DNA from 3 places in the Paenibacillus spongiae genome. Region 2 is predicted to be linked to each of the others. Evidence: riboswitches for the same ligand, from Rfam matches in the RefSeq annotation. Region 2 holds a riboswitch; each other region holds the start of a gene.
What was found. Region 2 has a riboswitch for cyclic di-AMP ahead of L1F29_RS02615 (hypothetical protein). Riboswitches for the same ligand answer to the same signal wherever they lie in the genome.
Positions count from the first base shown of each region.

Region 1 (4,980 bases), 2.4 Mb from region 2:
TGCAGGGCTCTGCCGTCAACTTTACATTTGTACTTCGGCATGCACAACAAAGCGCGGCTTAGCGCCGCGCTGCATTCAGTTCAATAACATTACGATCGGGATCAAGCAGAAAAATTTGCGCGAATCCGGTAATGCTGTCGCGATTAGCCCGATGCTCAATGCCATGCTGCCGCAGCCATTCGACGGTTTCGTCGAAATCGCCGACCCGGATGGCAAAATGGCCGTCCCGCGTGTCGATGCCGCCGGTTCGCTTCGTTTGTCCATCGTGTACGATCAAGTGCAGCTGTTGCCCCGTCTCGCCGACGGCAAACCACTCGCCGGGAAAGTCGAAGGGCGGTCTCGGTATCTCGCGCAAGCCGAGTATTTCCTTATAGAACGCCCTTGCCCGTTCGATGTCGCTCACGATCAGGCTCACGTGATGAATCGCTTCATGCTTTATCATCTGTCTAACCACCATCCTATTACCTTTATTGTTGTGCGATTTCAGCAAGATCGTCGAAATAACAAAGCCTCCGACCCTTATTATCGGCTGCTGCCACAGCGTCTCCCCGCCACTGGAACGTGAAAGCTTCCTCCCGGAATGGATAATGCTTCGTTTCGAGCGGCATTCGGAATCGGATCCGTATACGGTCGCCATCCTCCAATCCATGAAAGTACAGCCAGCCATCGGAGATGAGATACGCGGCGTCCGCATTATCGGTTGATATCGTCATGCTGCCTGCTTCCATCCAATCCGAGAGCCGCAGCCGGACCGGATGCTTACGTTTCACGAGAATCTCCATCACATCCTGATGGGTGTACGGGCTTTGGACCTCAATATCGGCATCGCTATGGTCAAAATGCAAGTTAATGCTGATCAATCCGTCCTTCTTCGTCACCTTGTCCCGATACGCTTCGCAAAGCCCGCCGACGCCGCCGCCCACGATGTCCCAGTTGAAGGAGATGACGTAATCCTTCTCGTATTCATGCCCGTAAGGACAAGGGAAGCCGAAGGCCCCTTTGGAACGGGAGGCAAGCTTATGGCGGTAATCGTGATCCGGACAGTCCGAATCGGGAATGAAGCAGGTGTCCAGCAGCTGGGAGGGCAGAAAGTGTGACCGTAAAATCCGTTCCGCTTGCTGGAAATAGCCTGCGTAGCCCGCTTTCCCCAGAATCAGACAGGTTTCCATCATATCCGACGTATTATTGATTTCGCCCCAGTGATCCTTGCGATGATAACTTTCGATGCACCAACCGAATTCCAATGCGATCTCCCGCAGCCCATTCTCCATGAAAGCAGAGACCCGGTCCAGAATCGAGCGGTCTCCCAACACCTCGCCCAGCTGCGCCAAGGAAGAGATCATCGCCGTTGTGGAGTGCGTATGGTCGCCGAATACGCGCACATCGTAATCGCCCCGCTCGTTGATCACATTTGCGAATGCATAGTCCTTGAGCCGGATCGCAAGCACCAGCGCTTCCTCCAGGCCGCATGCCTTATACAGCTTCACAAGAGGGCCGATAAATCTCCCGAATGAAATCGGGAATGTGCGCACCTCTCCGCAAGTGAACGTCGTGCTGCCTCCCGTGTCCAGGTGAAACCGTTCTTCCTCCCATTCCCCGGTAGTAAAATTAAAATACTTCGAAACCGTCTTGATAAACCGCTTCGAAATATCGAGCGCCTGCGCATCGTTTCGATATTTGATCAGTGCATACAACGCATGAGCCGCTTCCCGCAGGTTATGCAGATCACTTGTCTGCACGGGCTCGAAGGTATGCAGATCGATCAATTGAGGCATGCTCATCGGATGGCTGAAGGCCTTGTACGTGCACCGGGCAAGATTGTCTATGACCGATTCATCCAGTGGAATTCCCAGAGCATCCTCCGCATTCAATAATGCGTTCAGCCACCTGCCGGGGACATGGGAGATGGAGTAATTCGTAAAATGCGTATTCCCCGGTTCCGGCCCGCTCATCATATTGCCGAAATACGGAAGATCGTCATGCTGCGGATCGAACTGCTGCTGCATCGGATGACAGCCCTGCCGGATGGCAAGCTCTAAGTCTGCTGCGTTCACGTTCACCTTATTCGGATAATGAATGGCCATTGAATCTCCCCCAATGAATTATCAATTCGCTTGCAGAAAGCGCCTTCACTTGCATTCTAGTCGCATTAACGCTCTGCGTAAACTACTTTTATGGCGATATCTCTCTACCGCTCCAAAATCAAAATCATTCATCCGGCTTCACGCTTCTTGTTGCTTGCATCATTCGACATGGCAAAAAGACCGGATAGCCATCCGGTCTTTCCTTGTCGCTATGGGTTGAATCCTCTTCCTACTCGCTCTTCATGACAGATGCATACGTTTCGGAGGAGACGACACGTCTAGCCGTTACATAACGTTCCTTGTAATAGGAATCGGACAATTTACTAATGACGACCCCTTTGCTGCTGGAGGAATGGGCGAATTTGCCGTCCCCTACATAGATTCCGGCATGCGAAACGCCTTTGCCGCTCGTATTGAAGAATACGAGATCGCCTTCGCGGAGCTCGTCCTGGCTTACTTCAGTACCCGTCTCTGCTTGCGAGCTGGACGTTCTTGGGAGGTCTACCTTGAACTGATCGAAGATATAGATGATGAATCCCGAGCAATCAAATCCCTTCTCGGTCGTTCCGCCCCACTTGTAAGGCGTGCCGATCACCTGATCGATGGATTCGTTCAATGGAGTCTGTGCTGCGAAAACACTTCCTCCTCCTGCAAATATCATGACCCCTGCTACTAACGATATGAAAGCTTTTTTCAAACTGACTTTCTCCCTTCGTTGCCTACGAGGTTAGCTGAGGGGTTCGGTTGAAGGTCCCTATTATCTTCCTATTGAAGATCAATTCACCCAGATTGGGTCCCCCGTTTCTCCTTGCCGGAGAATTAGGCATAAGTGTCATCCTGCATGCTCTAGAAAAGTAATTCGAGGATTTCCGTGTTTTTCCTCTTTATTATTTATTAGAATCCTTTCATTTTTCGGATTTTGTCAAAATCATGAGCACCGTAATGAGCGTGAACGCGATCAAGGCCAGGAACGGTATGGTGATAAAACCGAGCCAGTTAATATAATCGATATTGCAGGGAACGCCTTGCGTACAAGGCTTAATCGAAGCAAACCCCGGCACCTTCTGCTCCAAGTAATGGAACAGCGAGATGAAACCCCCGAAGATGGATAATGGCAGCACATACTTCTTAATGCTTGTCTCCGTATTATACGCTGCGATCCCCAAAATGATCGACAGAGGGTACATCAGAATGCGCTGGTACCAACATAATTCGCACGGAATATATCCGCGTATTTCGCTAAAATAGAGACTGCCGAGCGTTGCAACGACAGCTACGATCCAAGCCATGTACAACGTATATTCACGAAATTTCATCCTGCGCCCCCGCTATTCAAAATGGTTAGAGCTGTTCCTCGATGAGCTTGACGATTGCATCGTAATCGAACGGATTATCGAGTTTGACGTTATTGATCATGATCGTCGGCGTTGAGCTGATTTTAAAATCCTTCACGAGCTTCTCGTCCAGATCGACTTGCGTCTTCGCCGCGTCGGCTTCCATATCCGCCTTCATCTTATCGGTATCGATTGCAGGCTGGACCTTGCCCGCCACTTCCAGCACCTTCTCTTTGGTCAGCCAAGGTTCATCATGGTTGACTGAAGGCTGGGCGTCGAACAACGCTTTGTGGAACGGCCAGAAGGCATCCGGATTCTGCGCCAATACGGACTCGCTAGCAAGTGCTCCCACTCCCGACTCATTGTGGAACAGCACGTTTATATAGGCAAACTTCGCTTTGCCGGTCTCGATATAATCCTTCTGGAGCTTCGGATAAATCTGCTCTCCCCATAATTTGCAGGACGGGCACATGTAATCCCCGAATTCCACGATCGTAACCTTGGCATCCTGGCTGCCTTCCACCGGCTGATTCGTAATATCCGGTGTGCTGTCGAGCGCCACCGTCACCGGATCCTTCGTCGCTTGGTTCAATACAACCAGCAGGACGAACAATCCAACCAATATCGTCGTGAAAATGATTAAATTCTTAGGCCCCTTCTTCACCGGCGGTCTCTTGGAAGAACTCTTGGGAGCATGTCCTTTCGCAGCTTGTCCCTTCCTTGCTTCACCCATCTGTTACCTCTCTCCTCTACCCATTCTTATTTCTTTCGCTTGGCCTGCAGACTTAATAGCCATGCACTGGGCACGGCCGCCGTCCGCATAATAAGATGACGCTCCTGCTTGATTCAGTCATGCTTCAAATGCTGCAGGGTCTGCATGAAAATCTGCTCGACATGATCGTCATCAAGGGAGTAATACACGGTCTTGCCTACTTTGCGGCGCTTGACGATACGCAGATTGCGCAGGAAGCGCAGCTGATGGGACACGGCAGACTGCCCCATTCCAAGAACCACCGTCAGATCATGCACGCACAGCTCCGATTGAAGGAGCGCATGAATCAGCTTGACCCGCGTCGGATCGCCCAGAGCCTTGAACAAATCGGCCAGCTCGGAAGCCGCCTCATCGCCGATTAATTTCTCGCGAACATCTTGGACATCGGCTTCCGTCCCGCTGCACGGATCGTCGCATGCATCTTGTACCAGTTTTTCAGTCATATTGTCACCGTTATCCCTCGCATCTTATTTGAGAGCTATTATATCACAGAAAATGACGGGAGCACGAAGGTGTTCTTACCATTCTGGTGAACGATATTTCCTTTTTTTTCTATAGCGGAGGTAGGCAATAAATACGAGGAATGCATTCATAACCAGCCAAGCCATAAAAACGAAGATTAGCCAAAGATTCATCGGGTTTCCTGTCTCTTCATAAACTTGCTTGCCGCTCATCTGAAGAGGCTCGTCGTTAACACCGGGTTCAATCACGGTCATCTTCCCTGCCGCAATCATCCCCTTGGAGGTCTGAACCTGCACACTGCCGCTAGGCTCGACTCTTATGTCCGGTT
Region 1 covers NZ_CP091430.1:5,847,711-5,852,690, forward strand. The annotation lists gene L1F29_RS26400 (VOC family protein) at 59-442, opposite strand; gene L1F29_RS26405 (hypothetical protein) at 468-2,084, opposite strand; gene L1F29_RS26410 (C40 family peptidase) at 2,314-2,781, opposite strand; cyclic di-AMP (ydaO/yuaA leader) riboswitch at 2,786-2,920, opposite strand; gene L1F29_RS26415 (disulfide oxidoreductase) at 2,990-3,400, opposite strand; gene L1F29_RS26420 (DsbA family protein) at 3,426-4,151, opposite strand; gene L1F29_RS26425 (ArsR/SmtB family transcription factor) at 4,265-4,633, opposite strand; gene L1F29_RS26430 (D-alanyl-D-alanine carboxypeptidase family protein) at 4,709-4,980, opposite strand, start outside.
Region 1: another riboswitch for cyclic di-AMP. It lies ahead of L1F29_RS26410 (C40 family peptidase); the one in region 2 lies ahead of L1F29_RS02615 (hypothetical protein).

Region 2 (4,980 bases):
GCCAGCTATACCATCTAAGCCGTTTTCAAGGGACTCCATCTTCGATAAAAATGACCAAGAAGGCCGCGCCGATCATTCGGGCGGCCTCTTCGCCATGGTTGCTTCTTAAGCATACCGACCGTATTAAATGCGTCCATAATGAAGCCGGAACGTAGAACATACAGTGAGCCGACGATCGGATGGGTATGGATAAGACGATAAAAAAGATCAAAACAGACGAAAACAGGCCTGTTATGCTTATAACAAGCCGAAACAAGCGGAGGGGAGAGCGGAAGTGAGCTACAGCCAATACGTCAGCATGGTCCGCAAGTCCCTCGATTATATCGAGCGGCACATGACCGAGCGGATCACAGTGAAGGAGCTATCGAAGCAGGCCGTATTTTCCAGCGCCCATTTTTACCGCATCTTCAACACCATGGTGGGATTTACGGTCGCGGACTATACGCGCCGGAGAAGATTGACGCGTGCCGCGCTGGATCTTATTTATACGGACAAGCGGATACTCGATATCGCGCTTCAGTACCGCTTTCAGTCTCAAGAAGCATTCACCCGGGCGTTCAAAAAAATGTTTGCCATGGCGCCCGGTGAATACCGGAAGTATTCGGCAACCTTAATTCGCGAAGGAGGAACCCGCATGTTCATGAAATCAGTACCCCAAGGCTGGACCGTAACCGGACAGAATATCGAAGAATACGAGGTGACTGCCGATCGTGGGGTCGTGCATCAAGGCCGCGCTGCCGGACGCTTGCGTTCGAAGACGGGCAGCAGCCTAGGTTTCGTTACTTTAATGCAGATGTTCAAGGCCCAGGAATATAGAAGCAAGCGGCTCAAATGCACGGCATTCGTCAAATCGGATCAAGTGAGCGGGTGGGCGGGCTTGTGGATGCGTATCGATCATGAGAACGGAGACATGCTGCGCTTCGATAATATGGGGAACCGTCCGATCAAAGGAACGCTGGATTGGAATCAGTATGAAGTGATCCTGGATGTTCCCGCTGAGAGCGGCGCGATAGCATTCGGCGTTCTGCTCCATGGAGGCGGAAGCGTATGGGTGGACGGCTTCCGGTTCGACATCGTAGATGAACGGGTGCCGACCACGGACAGCGAGGCTGAAGAGTCCCTCCCGCTGCATCCGGTGAATTTGGATTTTGAAGAAGCCTAAGGTGAGATGCGGCAAGGAAGAAGAAGAGGAATCCGATCGCCCGGATTCCTCTTCTTCTTTGCCGCTAACGTCTATGTATAGACACAGCTGACCGTTACAGCACGGCTAGATAAGCACGCGAGACATGAAACAGACGGTCCACATCCTCCTGAGAGCCAGTGCCGTATTTGCAGCCCAAGTGCTTGCTGAGTATCGTCGGCCGCGTCTGAATGTCCGATTCGTATCCGCCCGGCGGATAATTGTCGCGATAAAATTCCTGTAAGCCGGCGTCAGGGAGAATGCCTGAGCCGATGGCAATGGGGTAGGAGACCTTGTCTTGAGCCATCCCCGCCAGCTGCCGCATCTGCAGCCGGGCGCCCAATTCCGATAGCGTCCGCGCCGCCAGCTCGAGTTGAGACGCTTCCCATGACAAGTGAGGGGAGCTGAGCATCGCCAGCGCATCTTGAATCGGCATCCTTCTTAGCGTAAACAGAAAAGAAGCCCAATGCATGAAATCGAATCGGGGGCTGCCGACCGACATGATGCCCTCGCCCCAGCCGCTTTGACCGCCGCAAGTGATCTTTAGCAGGCCGTAGCGGCAGTTCTCGAGCTCGCCTCTCTCTTGATGATAGCAGCGCTGAATATCGAATTGAAACAGCTCAATCCCATACAATCGATCGTCCATCAGGTCATTCTCTCCTCATTCTTGTATACCCGGGTCAATGCCAGTCCGGGTGGTAGCATATTCCGAATGATACGCTACCGTGCAAGGTTTGTAAAATAACTTTGCCGTTGATTTAAGCCAATTAAAGGCGATTAATGCGGATGGAAGGGGGAAAAAGAAGGTTTATCTCGACCGCAGCGGGACCGTTCTCCCTCAGGCGCAGCTTAATTCAATAAGTTGACATAATAAGAAAATAAGAGAATGACCGAGATATTGAGAGAAATCGAAAGAAAGCAATCGTAGAGATGGAAAATTCCAATAAGAATCATTTAACCGCATCTTTACAACGATATTCGCCGGGCGTACGATACGAGTATTGAGTATCCATCAATAAATGATAAGTTTCAAATCGCTGAGTTTCCGTACAGGGAAACGGGGGAACCGATACAGTGGGAATGGCCGTGGCGGCACGGCCGATTCTCATGAGGGGTGAATTCCGAAGATGCGCATATGCAGCGTGCGTCTTCGGATAGGGCGACTCTCGCGCCCGAATCCGTCAGCTAACCTCGTAAGCGTATGAAGAGAGGCGGACAGAATATGAATAGTCGTGAAGCGATACTTGTATCGGCGCCTAATGCGGCCGGTGAAGCGTTTATTAAGCTGCTGCAATGCAGGGGAATTCCGTTTGTGGCGATCGTCAATAATCGCAATGAATATGATCGCATGCTGGAGCTTGGGGTGTCGCAGATCGTAACGGTAAACACGAACGAGGAGAAAACGTGGATCGTACCGGAAATAGCGATCGGGAGCATCTACCTATTCGAGAAAAGCCTGAATTTATGCTGCCGCTACCTTCAAATTTGCCGGAGCTGGACATCGGATCCGGTCTACGTCGTTACGCACAGCATGCAGCCGCGGCTCGTCTACAAAGGGCTCGGCGCGAATTACATCATCCACTCGCATGGCCGAGATTTATCTCTGCTATTATCGAAGAGTTAGATCATCCAGACGCTCAATGAAATAACCCGGCCAAGCGATGGCCGGGTTTTCTAGTATACTCAACTATTATTTGAAGTCGTCGCCCGCCAAGTAATTGTGGAAAGGACGGTCGACCCAGAATGTGTACGTACTGATTTTGACCTCCGGATCCAGTTTCTTGAAGCCGGCGACGATCGCCTCCGAATCCTTATTCAGCGAGAACGACTGCGCGTAATACGATCCGCTGCCGGTAATCTTGTTGTTGGTAATGACGTCGTATTCCTTCAGCTCGGTAAGCGAGTAGTACAGCGGCTGCCACCAGGAGCCGGCGATGAGTCCGGATACGTCGTCGCTGTTCTTCTTCGCATATTTCAGAACAATTGGCTGGAACCGCTCTTTATCGGCCGCGCTCTTGAATTCGAAGGCGATGTCATACTCTCTCGCAGAAGCGATATAATTGCCGTTCGCCAGCTTCTTGTATTGGTAGTCGCTGGACGGCGTCGGCTCGCCCCATTCGCGAAGATGAACGAAGGCTGACGTCTTGGGCTCGAACTGTACGTTAGCTTCGATGCCTTCGCTGCGGAGCAGCCCGATCAATTGAATGGCATGCTTCAGATCGGAATGGCCGTAGGTGATCGTCAGCGAGTCCACGAAATTGGGGTCGTAACGGCTGTCCTTCAAGTTGTAGCCGGTGACAAGCCCTTGCTCCAATGCGCCGTTCACGACCGCTTCCAGCTCAGGCGCCGCGATGATGTCGGAGGTCCGGTACGCATCGGTTAGCTTGGCATAAATCGCGGGATCCGAGGTCGCTGCGATAAAATGTTTGTATTGCCCCTTGGCTTCCAGCACACGGCCGAGCAGCTGCTCGGCAAATGCCTTCGAGGCGGGCTTGTTCGGCTTCAGCTCCGCATAGAACGCCGGGTCGATAAGTCCCGCGTCTTTGGCGGCGGCGATTTCCTGAGCGGCCGTAAGCGATGTGAAATCCTCGATGCGCAGGGCAATCGCGGACAGGGATTGTGCGACCTTCTCCTTCGGATAGGAGTAGGCCAGCTCCTTCAGATCCGCCGCTTTAACGGCAATAAAGACAGCCTGCAGAGAGGTGAGCGGCTGGTCCGCAGCAACGCTTGAAGAGGTAAGAATGCCTTGCTGGAACAGCGTGGCAGCCGCCGTATAGGACGGGCTGGAAGGCTTCAGGTCGCTGAAGGCAACCTCCGCTTTCCCGCCATCCGGCGGAAAGACCAGCATGCGCGCAACCGCTTGGATGAAGTCCCCACGCGTTGGCGAATCCTTCAATTGAACGCCGAACTTCTCCTGAAGAAACAGCGCATATTCATTCGTCGTCTGATCAAGCACAGCGGAAGAGACGGATGGTTGTCCGGCAGCGCCCAATACGGCCGGAGCCGGCGCTGCGAGCAGCAGGGAAACGGATAAAGCGGCTGCGAGCAGTCCTTTTGGCGCGGAAATCATTTTAAACATAAGCAGTCCCTCCATAAATGAAAATGTTCTAATTCCAAGTGAATATGTATGAAATGATTAGTGAATTCTACCATCCATCAAATTATGCTGTCAATATATCAATTGAATGGTTGAATGGTTGAATGGATGCAATACCGCCGCACAAGCGGCAGCGTTCTCCCGGCAAACGGGGAAATCTGCATGACCGACTATGGCGAGGGATATACTGTATCAGAATTGCGAGGCTTTCAACATCAAGCGGAGGACGGAAATAATAAGATGAATACCTAGTTGACATACCCACCGGGGGTATTGTATATTTAATGCATGAGGTGAGCAACTTATGGTAACAGATCACGTCAGCGAACGAACCGAACCCGCTTGCTGCGACAGCTCTGATGCCGGTGCCGGTGTTAGAATGAGCCATCATACCGATAAGATGAAGAGCAATCTCGTTTCGCGGTTGAATCGGATTGAAGGGCAGATCAGAGGGGTAAAGGGGCTTATCGAGAAGGATACCTACTGCGATGACGTGCTCAACCAAATTTCCGCGATTCAATCCGCTCTTAACGGCGTAGGCAAGCTGCTGTTGGAAGGCCACATGAAGAGCTGTGTCATAGAGCGCATTCAATCGGGCGATCAAGAAGTCATCGACGAACTGCTCATAACAGTCAAGAAATTAATGAAATGATCAGGAGGATGATGAACAATGGAGAAGCAAACATTGAAGGTAGAAGGCATG
Region 2 covers NZ_CP091430.1:587,727-592,706, forward strand. The annotation lists partial or broken gene L1F29_RS02600 (P-loop NTPase family protein) at 1-18, shown strand, start outside; gene L1F29_RS02605 (helix-turn-helix domain-containing protein) at 275-1,162, shown strand; gene L1F29_RS02610 (hypothetical protein) at 1,257-1,826, opposite strand; cyclic di-AMP (ydaO/yuaA leader) riboswitch at 2,206-2,396, shown strand; gene L1F29_RS02615 (hypothetical protein) at 2,403-2,804, shown strand; gene L1F29_RS02620 (hypothetical protein) at 2,871-4,259, opposite strand; gene L1F29_RS02625 (metal-sensitive transcriptional regulator) at 4,657-4,929, shown strand; gene copZ (copper chaperone CopZ) at 4,948-4,980, shown strand, end outside.

Region 3 (4,980 bases), 3.1 Mb from region 2:
ATGATGCTTTTGACGGAAGAGCGTACTACGCGGCCAAGACGTTCAGCGATGGCAGCAGGCGTTATGTTTTCGGATGGAATCCAACGAAGACGGAAGAGAAAGATGAAGGTCAATGGCAATGGGGAGGAAATTTGGTCGTTCATGAATTAATTCAGCATATAGACGGTACGCTGCAGGTGAAAATACCTGAACAACTCGATAAAGTCTTTAAACAGGAATTGCCTGTCCAACTTGCGCCGGGAATTGGCAAATGGGATATTGCTGGGAATACATTAAAGAGTGCTGCATTGGATTCTTTCTCATGTGCAATGACGGATGAACTTCCATCCTGCTGTAAACTTACTGCCACCGTTACCTTCGCGGAAAACACACGGAGCTGTGGGATGATGCTAAGGTTCAGTGAGGACTTGGAGAACGGTTACTATATTCGACTGGAACCGGATCGCAATCGAATCGTCTTCGATTGTTGGCCGAGAAGAGGGGACATGCCTCATATTGTTGAACTTGAGCGCCCCATCACGCTCATCCCGGATACACCTTATGAACTAAAAGTCATTATTGAAGATTCGATTTGCGAAATATACCTGGATGATCAAGTTGCATTGAGTACTAGGATGTATAATCATCAGCGTGGAAAATGGGGCGTTTTTGTTACGGATGGAGAAGCTCAATTTAGTCATGTAAAGTTATTGAGCGCACAAAGCGACTGACTCCATAAATATCAGCCAAGTTGTTTACGTTAATGGTTCAGACGGACCCAAGGCTGCCGATCCATGTCGGCAGCCTAATCTTCGTTGAATAATGAACTATCTTTCTTCGATCGTGAAGATTTTACTTCTCTATATCCCTTCGTAACTTGTCACGGCACTCTCCAACCTAAGGATGGGCGACTGACCATTCACGAGCAGAAGGCATCCGGTACAGGATGGCCGCCTGTTTCATATTCAGTAACCCCATGTCAACTGATGTCTCTATATAACCAACAATCTGATCAAACGTAAAAACATTAAGCTTTTCATTAATAACTTCCTTATCGTAATTCATATCGCCTAATACATATGGGATGAAGTTTTCAACATCTTCGGACGTAACTTCTTGCAAATTAAAGAATGTAGGTAGATAACTGAGCGTTTTTCTCAATTCATCTGTCATACAATAGTATTCTAATAATTTTCCATTCAGTAATCGGAAATCATTATGGTATAAATGATATAATTCATGATTAGCTTCCATTCTGTTTTTCAACCAAGAAAGATTAAAACCTTTCAGCCAGATATCATCAGCGATCAAATGTGTAAAGTATCCTAGTATATATTGACTTTCTACTTGCGAACGATATTTATGTAAAAATCCTTTATAATCAATGCTTCTTGAATAATCTTGTAATGCACCTTTAAAGAAATGCGATGAGTCTTTAGTCGATACGGCATCTGGAGCAATGCTTCCAAGTAAAAATAGTGTTCTATCTTCTATCGACAGACACTCTGCAATTCGATTGGCTATAATCAAGTGCATGATTCTTGAACCCATAATTCCCCTCACCCTTCAATAATTTCCTTAAAGTATCCTGACCGTTAGGTTAATCCGTTCCTTGTGTTATTCGAGATTAAGCAGATAATCCCTCCATAGATCATGGATCTAATAGTAACGATAGCACTAATACAGCAGAAGGATCCGACGCGGCGGATCCTTCTCACGTCACACTCATCGATTGAGCAAATGGGCAGCATTCCTGAGAAATACGAGTGCTTTCAATGATGATTTTTTCCTCTATATGCTTGAATAAACTTGGTTATGGAGTCTTTTTCGACAGTTTCAAGCCGGTCAATGCGTCCCCATCCTGTTAATGTGATCTTATTTTTCATTTCCGGATATGGATTTACAATCACGCCTTCCTTATAATGCTCTGCAATCGATTCCAATTCGGCAATAGAGGAGGAGTCCAATTGGTTATTGTAATAGATGACAATATCGCCATCTTCAAGGTTATGCACGAGCAGCTCCTTGGGTAACGGATCTTTATGGACTCCCCAAGGTGCAGTGGAAGCAACATGCTGGCCACTGGTAGGCGGATCGGAATTGTACGGTTTATGCGGTGAAGTCACATCGGGAATATGAGATTGATCGGACATAATGGTTACTTTCTCTCCTGGTGACGGTGGACGGAATGCAAAGGCGATAATGATAAGGGTTAAGAGCACGAATAGGCCTCCAAACAAGCCTACCCTTTTTATCATTTTTTTACGTTTCGCCTGTTCCCGGCGCATTTCAGCTCGGGCTTGTTTGGATTGCTGTTTGTTAGATTTGGTTTGGTTCAATAGCTTCGCATGCTCCTTTCCATTAAAATTACGATACGTAGTTCTTTTTATGAAATCGTATCATCTACGGATATAACAGCACAAGAGATTTTTCGGTTTGCTGTTCAGAACTAGCAATAAGATGAACGATATATAACCAAAGAGGGGCGGATATATGCTGTCCTTCTGGTATCCTTAATAAAATGAAAGGATTCTAATTTTTGCAAGGGAGGAGATCGACGAGAAAGAAAGAATTATACTACCTTGTGTAGTTTAAAAACAAACTTTGCCGAATTTTCTGTGAGAAAAACGGGGGAACCACGTTGGGTGAATTAATTCCAATGGTAAGGAATTATAGGGAACCTTCTACCGAACCTTCAGCTAACCTCGTAGGCACCGAAGGGAGAACATTTTGAAGAAAACAGTTATATCAATAGTAGGGGCGCTAGCCGTATTCACATCGGGCGCCGGAAGTGTATTTGCAGATCAGCCGCAGCTGACCGCATCCGTCAATGAGGTCGTGGGTACACCATACAAATGGGGCGGTACGACTACAGATGGATTCGATTGTTCGGGTTTTATCCTGCATATATTCAAAACATTCGACGTTAAGCTTCCGAGAACGTCTAAGACACAAGCGAATGCCGGAGAATATGTGGACAAGGATAAGCTCCGTCCCGGCGATCTTGTTTTCTTTAATACGGATGGGAAAGGAATCTCGCATGCCGGTATATACGTCGGAAACGGGAAGTTCGCACATTCTTCCAGTAGTAAAGGGGTCCGAATAAGCGCCTTATCGGAATCCTATTACGAGAAAAGATATGTTACTGCCCGTCGTGTTGTGTCCGAAGAGGTCTATGATAGTATGACGACTGAAAAGCACTAGACGGTTCGTATTGTTAAAGGATAAGCCCGCGAATATCGCGGGCTTATCCTTTCAACCGGCTGCGCACTAATTATTCCTTCTCATTATTATTCATATCCATTTGTTCATGGTTCATGTTATTCATCTTATTCGAATTGTTATTCTTGTCATCGGATTCTGTGTTGCATCCGCTTGTCAGTAAAACAATGAGTAATAGTGTGCCACAAATAGCAAAGCGTTGAAAGATTTTCATATTTTGCTCACCTCCTATAATGGTGATTCAAAAAAATACTACGACAAGTAGTTGGATAAAGCAAGACAAATAAGTCTTCCTATTCAATCGATTGGAGGTCTATTACGATGCTCGGATCTAATAAAAAGCTGTCTTTCATTCCATACATGGTTTTGTTGTCTTTCTTTGCCGTGCATCCCATCTCAACAAAAGCCGAAGAAGGAATCTTGCAGCCCGATATTCATGCACAAGCCGCTGTATTGATCGATGCAAAGACGGGGAGTGTTTTGTTGAAAAAAAATGAAACCGATGTTTTGTATCCAGCAAGTATTACCAAGATTGTAACCGGTATTATCGCGTTAGAAACAGCAAAGCCATATGATCGGGTTACGGTTTCGAAGGAAGCCAGATATGAAGACGGAACAAGAGTTTATTTAAGTGAAGGGGAGCAGCAGAGCATGATTAATTTGATCTACGCTCTAATGATGAATTCAGGTAATGATGCTGCCACAGCTATAGCCGAGCATATAGATGGATCAAAAAAAGCCTTTGCTGAGCGAATGAATGCGTTTGTAAAAGAGAAAGCAGGCGCAACAAATACACAATTTCAAAATCCTCACGGCTTACATGATAAAGCGCATTATACAACTGCTCTGGATATGGCGAAAATCGCACAGTATGCCATGCAAAACGAAACATTCCGGAAAATCGTTGGGACAAAAACAAAGCCATGGGACGGAAACGAATGGGACTCCGATTTAGTCAATCATAATAAATTATTGTGGACTTATGAAGGCGCAACAGGAATCAAAAACGGATTTACGGATCAGTCACGCTTTACGCTTGTCGCATCTGCAAGAAGGGAGGATACGGAACTAATTGGCGTTTTATTGAAATCGGATTCGAAGGAGGCAACATTCTCGGATATGACTCATCTGTTCGATTATGGGTTTGAGAAATTTGAAACAAAACAAATCATCGATGCAAATCAAACCATGGTTTCTGAAGGTAAAGAGAATCCGCTCACATTTATTGCTAAGGAAGCGGCTTGGATTACCGTCAAAAAAACCGAACAACCAGAATTAAAAGTTGATTCAGATGGTAATCTGTGGGTGAGTAACGCAGCAGGGGGCCCTGAAAGAGCTGCTCGTTTAGTACCAGTCAAATTACCGCAAGTTGTAAACGATATCAGCGCTCCCCCTGTTAAACGACTTTTTGTCTGGCATTATTTGATTACATTCTTTTGGGCAGCCATGATCGGATTTTTAATCGTGATTGCCGCGGCTATCCGAAGAAAGAACAAGAGTGTGCAGACCCGAAACCAAGTAGATCTATTTCATGCACCTTGAAGATACCGGAGTAAACCATTACATCATTGATCCATTGGGTTATTGTCAATGAAATTTCATATAATTCATGTTGACGTGAGATATATTTAACAACTACAATCTGTAGTATAAATAAAGGGCATTAGCGGAAAATATAACGTGGTATGAGAGTTGGAAGGGATGGCTGGAAGTGAATGTACAGCGAATGAAACTAAGTGAAGAGGGTTTGAGAAGGTTTTTCGGTCCCCTTGAAGCCCA
Region 3 covers NZ_CP091430.1:3,732,975-3,737,954, forward strand. The annotation lists gene L1F29_RS17085 (glycoside hydrolase family 32 protein) at 1-710, shown strand, start outside; gene L1F29_RS17090 (zinc dependent phospholipase C family protein) at 877-1,530, opposite strand; gene L1F29_RS17095 (DUF3105 domain-containing protein) at 1,752-2,318, opposite strand; cyclic di-AMP (ydaO/yuaA leader) riboswitch at 2,575-2,708, shown strand; gene L1F29_RS17100 (C40 family peptidase) at 2,710-3,183, shown strand; gene L1F29_RS17105 (D-alanyl-D-alanine carboxypeptidase family protein) at 3,523-4,743, shown strand; gene L1F29_RS17110 (BlaI/MecI/CopY family transcriptional regulator) at 4,913-4,980, shown strand, end outside.
Region 3: another riboswitch for cyclic di-AMP. It lies ahead of L1F29_RS17100 (C40 family peptidase); the one in region 2 lies ahead of L1F29_RS02615 (hypothetical protein).